3 regions of the Limnohabitans sp. MORI2 genome follow, and region 1 is predicted to be linked to each of the others. Evidence: predicted binding sites of a transcription regulator. Region 1 holds the regulator's gene; each other region holds the start of a gene.

Region 1 (4,232 bases):
AGCTTGGGCTGACAAGAATGGCTTGCCAGAAAAGAAGTTCATGGAGGCCTACAACAGCTTCGGTGTTGCCAGCAAAGCGCGCCGTGCCACGCAGTTGCAAGAAGCCTTTAAGGTGCAAGGCGTGCCGTCCTTGGGCGTGGCGGGGCGTTTCTACACCGATGGCTCTTTGACGCAAACCATGGATCGTGCGCTGCAGGTGGCCGAGTACTTGATCGGTGAAGTTCGTCGCGGCCGCTAAGTCTTTGTCCGCCTTGCATGGCGGGGTCAGCACGAAAATTGCTTTATTGATGGTTAGAATGCTTTAACTCAACGAGCAATATCCGTGCCTTGACCTCATTTGCTTCTTTCTCACTTGCTTTGCTGATGGCCATTGTGCCGGTAGCGGCGTCGGCGGAAAAAGCAGATCGTGACAAACCCACGCACATTGAAGCCGATAACTTGGTGCACGACGAGCTTAAGCAAGTCAGTATCTTTACGGGACGTGCGGTCATGACGCGAGGCACCATGATCATGCGAGGTGCACGCATCGAGATGCGTGAAGATGCGGATGGCTACCAGTTTGGTGTCATCCTTCCTGAACCGGGCAAACGTGCTTTTTTTCGACAAAAGCGTGAAGGTAACGATGACTTCATGGAAGGCGAAGCCTTGCGCATCGAGTTTGATGGGAAGGCAGATCGGATCACGCTCATTGATCAGGCTGAAGTGCGCCGTTATCGTGGCGCGACGCTCAATGACACCATGCTTGGCAAGCTAATCATTTACGAAAATTTGACCGATGTGTTCAGCATTGATGGCCACTTACCTCAAGACGCTGGCAAGGGTGTTGTGGGTCGAGTCAAAGTCGTTTTAGCGCCGCGCAATAAAACATTGGAAAAACCGTGATCGAAGTGCTCACCCCAACTGATGCAGCAGAGATGAGCGAAAGCCGCTTGGAGGCTCGCCATTTGCAAAAAGCCTATGGCAGCCGTCAAGTGGTGCACGACGTCTCGATTTCCGTGAGAAAAGGTGAAGTGGTTGGTTTGTTAGGCCCTAACGGCGCAGGTAAAACCACTTCGTTTTACATGATTGTGGGCTTGGTGCGTGCCGATGGTGGCAGCATCACGATTGATGGCGAGCCTGTGGCGCATTTGCCCATTCATCGCCGCTCGCGTTTGGGGTTGAGCTATTTGCCGCAAGAGGCGTCTATTTTTCGCAAGTTGAATGTGGAAGACAACGTGCGTGCGGTGTTAGAGCTACAACGTGATGACGACGGCAAGCCCCTGCACAGCGATGAAATTGAAAAGCGATTGACAGCGTTGTTGCAAGAGTTGCGTGTGGAACATCTGCGCATGTCGCCCTCTCTGGCCTTGTCGGGCGGTGAGCGTCGACGCGTCGAGATTGCACGCGCTTTGGCCACCAATCCTCGTTTCATCTTGTTGGACGAACCCTTTGCGGGTATCGATCCGATTGCTGTGATTGAGATTCAACGCATCATTGGTTTCTTGAAAGCGCGTGGCATGGGGGTGTTGATCACCGACCACAATGTGCGCGAAACGCTTGGCATTTGTGACCACGCGTGCATCATCAGCGATGGTCGTGTGTTGGCGCAAGGAACGCCGCGCGAAATCATTGAAAACGTGGATGTACGCCGCGTTTACCTTGGCGAACATTTCCGAATGTGATCGAGCATCATGAAACAAGGCTTATCACTCCGCGTTTCCCAACATCTGGCGCTCACGCCCCAGTTGCAGCAGTCGATCCGACTGCTGCAGTTGTCGACGCTGGAGTTGAGCCAAGAGATTGAGCAAATGCTCGATGAGAACCCGTTTCTAGACAAAGACTTTGAAGAAGCCCCTCGCGAAGAATTTGGTTTAGACAAGGCTGATACACCTGCGCGCGATGACGAGGTGGAGACCACGCGCGAGGTGCCATCTCTCGATGGCGTCATGTCCGAAATCAGTGTAGATAACACAGCCAGCGACACTGAGCCAAGTGTGGACGGTGTGGCTGAGAGCTGGGATGGCGACGGCAGCGTGGAGTTTTCTGCGGACGATTCTGAGTGGGGCGGCGACGCGCCCGCGAGCAACAGCAACAACACCGCAGACAGTGATGCTGCCGATGCGACTGAGCTGGCGCGCATGCAAGAGTCGCTGGCCTCGCATTTGCATCGCCAAGCACTGGCTTTGCGCTTGAGCCCTACTGATCAAGCTGCCTTGCGTTATTTGATTGAAAACCTCAACGACGACGGCTACCTGGAAGACACCTTGCGCAGCTTGGCCGAAGGTTTGGGTGGCGACGACGAAGAGCAAATCGAAGAGCTCGAACACCGCTTCCAAGTTGCCTTGTCACTGCTGCAAAGCCTAGAGCCTGTGGGCGTGGGTGCACGCGATTTGGCCGAGTGCTTGACACTGCAACTCAAAGCCTTGGAGCCCAAGGGTGAAGAAGCTTTGCAGATCCGTGACACAGCCATTCGCATGTGCAAGCAACCGATGGACATGTTGGCCAAACGCGATTTCAAACGCTTGGCCGTGTTGGTGGGCGACAGCGAAGCCAATGTGAAAGTGGCCATTGCGTTGATTGGCCGCTTAGAGCCCAAGCCCGGCCGCCGCTTTGCAGATGTTGAGCGTCATGTGGTGGTGCCCGATGTGTTGGTCACCCGTGTGGGCAAGTCAACTACTGCTCCGAAATTCAAGGTGGCTTTGAACCCCGATGTGATGCCCCGTTTGCGCGTGCACGACATTTACGCCAACGCACTCAAAGGCGGCAAAGGCGAAGCGCATGCGGGTTTGCAACAGCGCTTGCAAGAAGCGCGTTGGTTCATCAAAAACATCCAGCAACGCTTTGACACCATCTTGCGTGTGAGCAACGCGATTGCCGAGCGTCAAAAGAACTTCTTCATCCACGGTGAGCTCGCCATGCGCCCCATGGTGCTGCGGGAGATCGCCGAAGAGTTGGGGCTACACGAGTCCACCATCAGCCGTGTGACGACCAATAAATATATGAGCACGCCCTACGGCACGTTTGAGCTCAAGTATTTCTTTGGCTCTGGCCTTGAGACAGAGAGCGGCAACAACGCGTCGAGTACAGCGGTGCGTGCGCTCATCAAACAATTTGTGGCGAGCGAAAACCCTAAAAAACCGCTGTCGGATAATCAGCTTTCCGAAATGCTCAAAGAGCAAGGCATTGAGTGCGCTCGCCGCACCGTGGCCAAATACCGTGAGGCGCTGCGTATTGCGCCCACGACATTGCGCAAAGCGCTCTAAAGAAATCTATGAACCAACTGCATCTTTTCCTGCCCTGTGCGGCGGGCGTTGAAACCTATCTGGCCGAAGAGGTTCGGCACATCACGGGCGTGGGTGACGAAGACTTGCGCGTGTTTCGTGCCGGTGTGATGGTGCGCACGTCGTGGCGCGATGTGTTGAAACTCAACTTGCACAGCCGCTTGGCGCAGCGTGTGTTGGTGGAGTTGTCACACACGATGTATCGCCAAGAACAAGACCTGTACCGTGCGGCGTGTGAGGTGGCGTGGGAGTTGTGGTTCTCCCCCAAAGAGACGTTCAAGATTGAAATCACCGCGCAGCACAGCCCCTTGAAGAGTTTGAACTTTGCGGCCTTGAAAGTGAAAGATGCCGTGGCGGATCGCTTCCGTCACAAGTTTGGTGTGCGCCCTGATGTCAACACACAGTGGCCCGATGCGCGCATCTATGTGCACCTGACCACCGATGAGTGCACGCTCTACATCGACACCTCGGGTGAGCCACTGTTCAAACGCGGTTGGCGCGCTGACAAAGGCGATGCACCGCTGAAAGAAACCCTCGCCGCCGCCATGCTGGCCGCAAGCGGTTGGAGCATGGGCGATGGCACACCCGCCAACCCCGACGGACTTGCGGCCCAAGGCGTGCCGCTGTATGACCCCTGCTGCGGCAGCGGCACGATCGCGGTGGAAGCAGCACAAATTGCTTGCAACATCGCGCCGGGGTCGATGCGCAAATTTGGTTTCCAAAAACTCATTCCTTACCAAGAGCACGTATGGCATGGTTTGCTCGATAACGCCCGCGCGCAAGAGTGTGAGCCGCGTGCCCAAGTGTTCGGCAGTGATGTGGCCTTCCGTATGGTTGACTTTGCGCAGCGCAACGCCGAGCGCGGCGGTGTGGCACACGCGGTGCAGCTCAGAGGCGGTGATGCCTTGCAGCGCATGCCGCCCTGCGATGTGCCAGGTGTGATGTTGGTCAACCCGCCCTACGGCGAACGTA
Region 2 (4,232 bases), 1.2 Mb from region 1:
GCAAATAACACCCCCACCGCCACAAAGCTGAGCCAAAACCCTGCCTGCATCAACGCCCACGGGTCTAGCGCCAGGACCACCGCACACACGGTCAGCCACACCTGCATCAAAGGCCAACGCAAGCCATACACGCGCAGCAGCGTGACCACCCCAAGCATCCACACCGTGCGCTGCGCGGGCACACCCCAGCCGGTGAACACCGCATACGCCAGCGCCACGATGGCGGCACATGCACTGGCAGCAATAGGTGCAGGAAGCCACAAGCTCCAAGGCTTGCGAGGCGACCACACATCGCTGCGCCGCCACAACCAGCCCACACACAGTGCCGCCAGCCACGCGAGACCCGTGATATGCAAACCCGAAATTGCCATGAGGTGCGCCACGCCCGTGGCACGAAACACATCCCAATCCGCACGCTCAATCGCCGCTTGGTCGCCCACCAACAAGGCCGCCACAACGCCCGCCATGGCGCGGTCAGACACGCGTGCATCAATGGCGCTGCGCACATGCTGACGCAGCCGCTCCACAGGGTATGCCCATGTACCGCCCAGCCACTTCGGCGGCGCATCTTTGGCTCCGTTACGCACATAGCCCGTGGCTTGCAGGCCCTGCTCCCATAGCCACAGCTCGTAATCAAAACCATGCGGGTTGATGTGGCCATGCGGCGCTTTGAGGCGCACAGCCAGTTGCCAGCGATCGCCGGGGCGCAAGTCTGCGGGCGGGGCTTGCACTTTGTCGTCACTGCCATTCAATCGGTTGCCATACCAACCCAGCAGCAACTGTGGCGGCAGCTGCACCCGTGCGCCATCGTTATCACGGGCCGACTCCACCTTGAAGCGAAACCGCGCACTGTCTTCCATGCGCTGCGGCAAGTTGGCCACGATGCCCACCACGTGCAAAGTGCGGCCTTCGATTGCGGGGTTCAGAGCGCTTTGTGCATAGTGACTGGCCCGTGCGCCTGCTTGTGCAAAAGCCAAAGTGCAGGCCAGCGCACACCAAACCACTGAATGCCAAATAGCGCTAGCTGAAGCACGCGAAAACAAAGCCAAGGCGCTGCGGACAAAAGGAAAAACATCTAGCCGCGTGAACGTAAATCCCCAAGCATCCAAGCGAGCGACGGCATACGCCAACATAAGCGCCGTCGCACCCAAACCCCAATACACCTCACCCGCCCACAACTGCGCCTGCTGCAACTGCAAAGCCGTGCCTGCGATCCAGCCTAAGGCGAAAGGTGTGATGACAGAAAACATGGCCGCATGTTCGGCCCAACATTGCGGAACGTGGGCGATGCCCACTCACAAGTTAAAAAGCCCCAGCCATTCGGCAGGGGCTTTCGCATCCAAGGGTTTGTCGGCTGGGCTTTAGCCCGAAGCAGCTTTAGAGCCGCCGCACACTTCTTTCTTCAAAGCGGCCAGATAAGTGTTGGGGCGAATTGGGTATTCGCGTGGACGCCATTCGTGCACATCGTCCGAGGCCACTTCTTTGCCTTTGCCCATTTGCTTGTCAAAGTAGCTCACAGACAGGCGGACCACGGTGTCGTTCTTGCAGTACATGCGCACGCGCAACATCATCGACTTGTAGCTCTCACCCGTGGGTGTCTTTTCAGCCTTGGGCAAGTCGGTCAACACCCAAGCAAAACGCGAGACATGCACAGGCATAACGGCTTCTTTGTCGAAGTAGTACGTGGCTTCTTCTTCTTTGACCAATTCGCTCCACTCAGCCGAAGCAGGCGCAGCCCAAGCCAAAAGGCTGGTCAACACAAAAGCAACAACAGAAAAATGGCGTGAGCGCATGGTGGGTGTCAAAGATAAAACTGAGTTGCCTAGGGTATCGGCGGGGCATCAGAAAACTTGAGCCCACCTAGGCCACCCGATACGCACCGCTTTGGCGCATCAAGCATGGCGCGTGTTTTGCTAGACAAACTATATGTCTATCCATGCCGCACTCCACCACGTCACCCATTACAGCTACGACCGACTGGTTGAGTTAGGCCCGCAGGTCATTCGCTTGCGCCCTGCCCCACACTGCCGCAGCAACGTCATTTCATATTCTCTGAAGGTCGAACCCGAGCATTTCATCAACTGGCAGCAAGACCCCTTTGCCAACTACCAAGCCCGATTGGTGTTCCCTGAAAAGACGCGTGAGTTCAAAGTCACGGTGGATTTGGTGGTGGAGATGGCGGTCTATAACCCGTTTGACTTCTTCCTCGAACCACATGCTGAAAAATTTCCTTTCAATTACGGCCTGTCATCAGCCCTTGAGCTTGCGCCGTATTTAGTCACAAGCCGTTTCACTCCCAAATTGAAAGCGTATTTCAAGACCATTGATTTCAAGGCCTTGAAGCGAGACCCCATCCGCACCATCGACTTCTTGGTGGACATCAACCGCAGGCTGCACGAAGACATCGCGTACACCATCCGCATGGAGCCCGGCGTGCAAACGCCAGAAGAAACGCTCACCCTACGCAGCGGCTCTTGCCGCGACAGCGCATGGTTACTGGTCAACCTACTACGTCACTGCGGCTTGGCAGCGCGCTTTGCCTCGGGCTACCTCATTCAGCTCGCACCCGATGTGAAGTCGCTCGACGGCCCCAGCGGCACCGAGGTGGACTTCACCGACCTGCACGCGTGGTGCGAGGTGTACCTGCCCGGCGCTGGCTGGATTGGGCTTGACCCCACCTCGGGCCTGCTGGCCGGCGAAGGCCACATTCCGCTGGCGTGCACGCCACAGCCATCAAGCGCCGCCCCAATTGAGGGTTTGATTGACGAATGCGAAGTCACGTTTGAACACGAGATGAAGGTGACGCGCGTGCTCGAATCGCCCCGCGTGACCAAGCCCTACAACGAAGACCAATGGACCGAGGTGCTGGCCTTGGGCGACGAAGTGGACCGCCGACTGCAACACGGCGACGTGCGATTGACCATGGGCGGCGAGCCCACTTATGTGGCGGTGAACGACCGCGATGCACCAGAGTGGAACACTGACGCCCTCGGCCCCACCAAACGAGGGCTGGCCACCGAACTGGTGCACAAACTGCGTGCGCAATATGGCCAAGGCGGTTTCTTGCATTTCGGCCAAGGCAAGTGGTACCCGGGCGAGCAGTTGCCACGCTGGGCGCTGGGTATTTACTGGCGCACCGACGGTCAACCCTGCTGGCACAACCCCGCCTTGTTTGCCGACGAGCGCGAGCCCAGCCACTACACCAGCGAAGACGCGCATCGCTTCATCACCAAGCTGGCCGATAAGCTCAAAGTGGGCGGCGACCACATCACCCCCGGCTTTGAAGACACGTGGTACTACCTCTGGCGCGAGCGCCGTTTGCCCGTGAACGTGGACCCGTTTGATTCCAAACTCGACGACGAGTTAGAGCGCGTGCGCCTGCGCCGCGTGTTCAGTCAAGGGCTAGAGCACACGGTGGGCTATGTGCTGCCCTTGCAACCGAATGGCGTCACAGGAACATGGAGCAGCGGCCCGTGGTTCTTCCGCGATGAACGCATGTACCTCGTGCCGGGCGACTCGCCCATGGGCTACCGACTGCCGCTCGACTCTTTGCCTTGGGTGAGCGAAGGCGACTACCCCTACACCCACGCGCAAGACCCCTTTGCCGAGCGCAAAGCCCTGCCCCACGCGGCCGCGCTGCGTGCGCAGTACGCGCACCACGCCCGTCACACGCACTACAACGCCCACCAAGTGGGCGGCGGGTTTGCGGGCGGCGGCACGGTCAGCTTGCAAGGTGGACTTGAGGATGGCATTCCCGAGTTGGGCCACCCCATGCCGAACAAACACCAGTCGGCCCACTGGATCACGCGCACCGCCATGTGCGTGGAGGTGCGCGACCCCTCGCGCGCCAACGGCCCTGCGGTCGAACGTGCGGCGATGGATGCCCCACAAGGCGTGATGTATGTGTTCATGCCGCCGCTCAGCCACCTCGAGGACTACCTCGATTTGCTCAGCGCCGTCGAAGCCACCGCCGAAGAGCTGGGCGTGCGCATCGTGCTCGAAGGCTACCCGCCGCCACGCGATGCGCGCCTGAAGGTGCTGCAAGTCACGCCCGACCCCGGCGTGATTGAGGTCAACATCCACCCCGCCCACAACTGGCTAGAGCTGGTAGAGCACACCGAGTTTTTGTACAAGGCCGCGTTTGAGTCGCGCCTGTCTGCCGAAAAGTTCATGACCGATGGCCGCCACACCGGCACAGGCGGTGGCAACCACATCGTCATGGGCGGCGCGAC
Region 3 (4,232 bases), 260 kb from region 1:
CCTGCGCCAATGATGGCAACAGTTTCAGAGGAGGAAAGAGAAGAAGTCACCGCCCAAGTGTAGGCGGCGCCAGCCTAATATTGCTGGGTATAGGTCACCCGAAAGGTTCGAGGCTCACCAGGGTGAACCTGCACTTGGTCGCCGTGAAGCACGGAAGTGCTAGGTGTTGCGTAGGGTTTTAAATCATGACCTAAATACGCAATGTCGCTGTAACGTTGATTCATGGCATTGAAGACATCGATGTGCACGCTTTGATGGGCATCGAGCTGTGTGCGCGCTTTGAAGTTCACGACGGTGCTTGGCGACGTGCGCACGCGGTTGTCCTCGGCCAGAGCGGCCGAGCCGATGTGGCGCAGTTGAGCCGTGAAGTTCCAACGACCCACGTCTTTAACCGTGGCGGCCAACAGTGCCACGCTTTCAACGGCATTAGGAATGTAGGCATGGCTTGCATCAGTGTTCATCGCGCGTGGTCGTGTCCACGCGAGGTCGGCATCAATGACCCAGCGACGGTTGGGCGTCCAGCGGTTGTTGAACTCCACACCGGTACGCTGGCTTGCTGCTCCGGCTTCTGTGGCGCCTGCATCGCCCACGTAAACCAGCTCTGACGCAAAGTTGAGCCGCCACAGGGCCAGTGATGATTGCAAGCCCTCCACTGCCTCTGTTTTGATGCCAACTTCATAGCCCCTAGATCGCACCAGAGCTGGGGTGGGCTGATGAGGGTCTGTGACGCCGCGTGCGTCATTACTGTGAAAACCATGGCCTGCATTTAAAAAATACTCAGTCTTGTGCCACGGCCCTAGTACAGCGGTGAATTTGGGTGACCACAGCGCACTACTGGCCGCGCCTAGAAGGTTGGGCGTGTTCGCATTGCTGACGTAGGTGTTGTACTGGTCGGCGCGCAAGCCCACTTGGGTGCGAAGCCAAGTGGTCCACATCGTTTGTGTTTCACCAAACACCCCATTGAGTTGTTGATGCACATGATCCTGTCGAAGCCAGTCGTTGCGCTGGCGGCCTTGTGTGTTGGCCAAGTCCATATCCACCACATCGCTGCGTGCTTGAAGGCCTAGCGTGTTCACCCATCGCGTCGCACCTTCGAGTGTCCATTGGCGTGATGCTTTGAGCCCATACACCTGCCGCTGCTCTTGCTGCATGAACTGATCACCTACTGTGCTGCGGGTGCTGTAGTAGCTGAAATTCGAAAACAAAGACAACTCGGAGCGAATGGCATAGAGCAGAACTTTGTCAGTTATTCCATCATGCGTTTGCCGCCAGTCCACTGAGGCACTGCTGCGTTGGGTGTGTCCGCCGTCGCTGGGATCGAGACTGTCAAAGCGACCGAGCTGACCTGACTCCACCATAGACAAAGGAATTTGGTCGGTTGCATTCCAGCGGGCGGTGTAGTGCATGGCGCTGGCCGTCCAGCCGTTGGTGCGTGAGCCGTCGCTGAGCATGAACACACCGTTGCGGCGTTGCAAGCGTTCGGGCACGGTCCATGGGCCATCGTTGTGCATCAACTCCATGGCCGCCACATAGCGCATGCCGTTGTTTAATTCGTGTGATGCAGCGCCCATGGCTCGGCCATAGCCGCGCTGTCCAAGGGTGAGTTGCGTGAAATCTTTGTCGAGGCGTGTTTTGTAGTGAAAGTCTGCGGCACCGGCAGAGGCAAAGTCGCCGTCTTGTGCAAAGTAGGGGCCTTTGCGGTAATCCACACGCTGCACCAGTTCAGGAATTAAAAAATTCAAGTCGCTATACCCTTGACCGTGCGCATGGCTTGGCATGTTGATGGGCATGCCATTGAGGCTGGTGGCAAAGTCGGTGCCGTGGTCAAGGTTGAAACCGCGCAAAAAATATTGATTGGCTTTGCCATCGCCGGAGTGTTGCGTGACCACCATACCCGGCACATATTCCAGCACGTCACCTGGACGCATCAAGGGGCGGTTGTCTAGCAATGCTGAGGTGATGCTGCCTTGCGATGAAGCGTTGCTGGATCCAAGGCTGTTGTCGTAGTGCGCCACCACTTCAATGGTGGGTACAGTCTCATGGGCCAACGCGTAGACGCAGTTCACCCCTAACATCCATCCCAACCATGACCAACGAGTCCTCATGGAGGATGCACAGCAGCTTTTATGCCCAAACACGGTGCCATGGCATGAAGTCTGCAGTGTCGTATGCATGAAGCACAGCTGAGCTGCTTTGGACATGGCACGATGCACCACACAAGCTGCGCATGGGTTGTGCGTGCGGCTGTTGTTGGTGCCGAATGCACCAAACTTAAATAAACAAGCACCAACACAGGGCAAACATGGCAGGCTGGCTCGCACAACTTCAAATCGACTACACGCACAACGCGTCACGCACCACGGCGAAGTTTTCGCACAGTGGACCTTTGCGTGTGTTGCAGAGCCTCTACCCCGAAGGGGATGCGGTGTGCCACAACGTGTTGGTACATCCGCCCAGTGGTTTGGTAGGTGGGGATACCTTAGACATCACGTTGAACGTCGATGCGCACGCACATGCCTTGCTCACCACGCCTGGCGCCACACGTTTTTACAGAAGCGAGCAAGGTCTCGCGACACAACAAGTCAAAGCCCATGTGGGCGACGGTGCACGCCTAGAGTGGCTGCCGCTGGAAACCATTGCGTATAACGGCTGCCACGGTTTGAACCATGCGGTGTTTGACCTAGCCCCCACAGCCGAGATGATGGCGTGGGACATCACTGCGCTTGGACTCCCGAATGCCAACTTGCCGTTTGAGAGCGGGCAGTTGCAGCAACACATGGAAATGTCGGGCGTGTGGCTTGAGCGTGGTTTGTTAGATGCGCAAGATACCCGTTTGATGGATGGCCCCTTGGGCTTGGCCAAGCACCGTTGCATGGCGACTTTGGTGCTGGCGTGTGGGTCTGATTTGTTGCGTGAACGGCGCGATCTGGCGTTGGCCTTGGCGCGTGAGTTGACTGAAGTTGCGCCTGCAGGCCTGGTGGCGGGTGTGACATCGCCGCATCCACGCGTGGTGGTGTTGCGCACCTTGTCGCCCCTGGTGGAGCCTGCGCAGACGTTGTTGCGTGGGGTTTGGGCGGCTTGGCGTCGGGGCCTATGGGGCATGTCGAATGTGCCGCCTCGAATTTGGTCCATGTAGTTTCTGCTTTTTGCTGGGCTCGCTGGGGGTAGAGGACTTGGGCAGGTTCCTCATGCTGGGGTACCAGAAATCGTCACCTGCCCAAGCCCTCTACCCCCAGACTGCGGCTGGCAGTTTTTTAGGGTGACATTTTTCTTCGACGACCGATCAGGTGATGCGGGCGCGGCGGCTGACGATTTCTGGTACCCCAGCATGAGGAAGCCGCCGCACCCGCATCACCTGATTTCCTCCGGCGAGAAACCTTCACGCACGGAAAAACTTCAGGCGCTAAACAACTTAAATCGCCACCAACTGACGAACGTTGTCCCGCTGCATGTCTGAGCCCATGCCGCGTGCAATGACTTCACCGCGTTCCATCACCAAATAGTCATCCGCCAACTCTTCGGCAAAGTCGTAATACTGCTCGCACAGCAAAATTGCCATGTCGCCACGACTGGCCAACATGCGAATCACGCGGCCAATGTCTTTGATGATGCTGGGTTGAATGCCCTCGGTGGGCTCATCCAACACCAACAACTTTGGGCCAGACGCCAAGGCCCGTGCAATCGCCAGTTGCTGCTGTTGCCCGCCTGACAAATCGCCGCCACGGCGATGCAGCATTTGCTTCAGCACAGGAAACAACTCAAACAACTCAGCAGGTATGTCTGTGCCTGCAGGCTGAGTGGCCAGCCCCATGCGCAAGTTGTCTTCTACGGTGAGTCGCGCAAAGATTTCGCGTCCCTGTGGTACGTAGCCAATGCCGGCACGCGCACGTTCGTACGGTGCGGCACGTTCAATCGACGCGCCGTTGAAGGTGATGCTGCCATCGCGAATCGGCACAGCCCCCATGAGCGACTTGAGCAGCGTGGTCTTGCCCACGCCGTTGCGCCCGAGCAGCACCGTGATACGACCCAAGTTCGCTTCAAAACTCACGTCACGCAGGATGTGCGAGCCGCCGTAGAACTGGTTGATGTTTGAAACCTGAAGTAAAGGCATGTCGTGTGTTTGCATAGTGAACGTCAGAGTTAGCGGCCTAGGTACACCTCAATCACACGCTCGTCGGCTTGCACCTGTGCCAGCGTGCCTTGCGCCAACACCGAACCATCGCACAGCACGG

Evidence for each region. The regulator sigma-54, encoded in region 1, starts transcription at its own class of promoters, with help from an activator protein. The targets are predictions, from matches to a motif close to TGGCANGNAANCTGCTTT.
Region 2: QMG27_RS05550 (transglutaminase family protein) is a predicted target of sigma-54. The motif match lies at 1,900-1,917, and genes of this name have one in related genera.
Region 3: QMG27_RS00495 (urease accessory protein UreD) is a predicted target of sigma-54. The motif match lies at 2,146-2,163, and genes of this name have one in related genera.

What each region holds. Positions count from the first base shown of each region.
Region 1 covers NZ_AP027058.1:2,493,872-2,498,103, reverse strand. Annotated here, with positions in the region: gene QMG27_RS11970 (thiol:disulfide interchange protein DsbA/DsbL) at 1-238, shown strand, start outside; gene lptA (lipopolysaccharide transport periplasmic protein LptA) at 364-882, shown strand; gene lptB (LPS export ABC transporter ATP-binding protein) at 915-1,661, shown strand; gene QMG27_RS11955 (RNA polymerase factor sigma-54) at 1,671-3,242, shown strand; gene QMG27_RS11950 (THUMP domain-containing protein) at 3,251-4,232, shown strand, end outside.
Region 2 covers NZ_AP027058.1:1,094,539-1,098,770, reverse strand. Annotated here, with positions in the region: gene QMG27_RS05560 (DNA internalization-related competence protein ComEC/Rec2) at 1-1,250, opposite strand, end outside; gene QMG27_RS05555 (surface-adhesin E family protein) at 1,362-1,793, opposite strand; gene QMG27_RS05550 (transglutaminase family protein) at 1,927-4,232, shown strand, end outside.
Region 3 covers NZ_AP027058.1:106,302-110,533, forward strand. Annotated here, with positions in the region: gene QMG27_RS00485 (TIGR03862 family flavoprotein) at 1-50, opposite strand, end outside; gene QMG27_RS00490 (TonB-dependent receptor) at 75-2,066, opposite strand; gene QMG27_RS00495 (urease accessory protein UreD) at 2,303-3,136, shown strand; gene urtE (urea ABC transporter ATP-binding subunit UrtE) at 3,413-4,126, opposite strand; gene urtD (urea ABC transporter ATP-binding protein UrtD) at 4,141-4,232, opposite strand, start outside.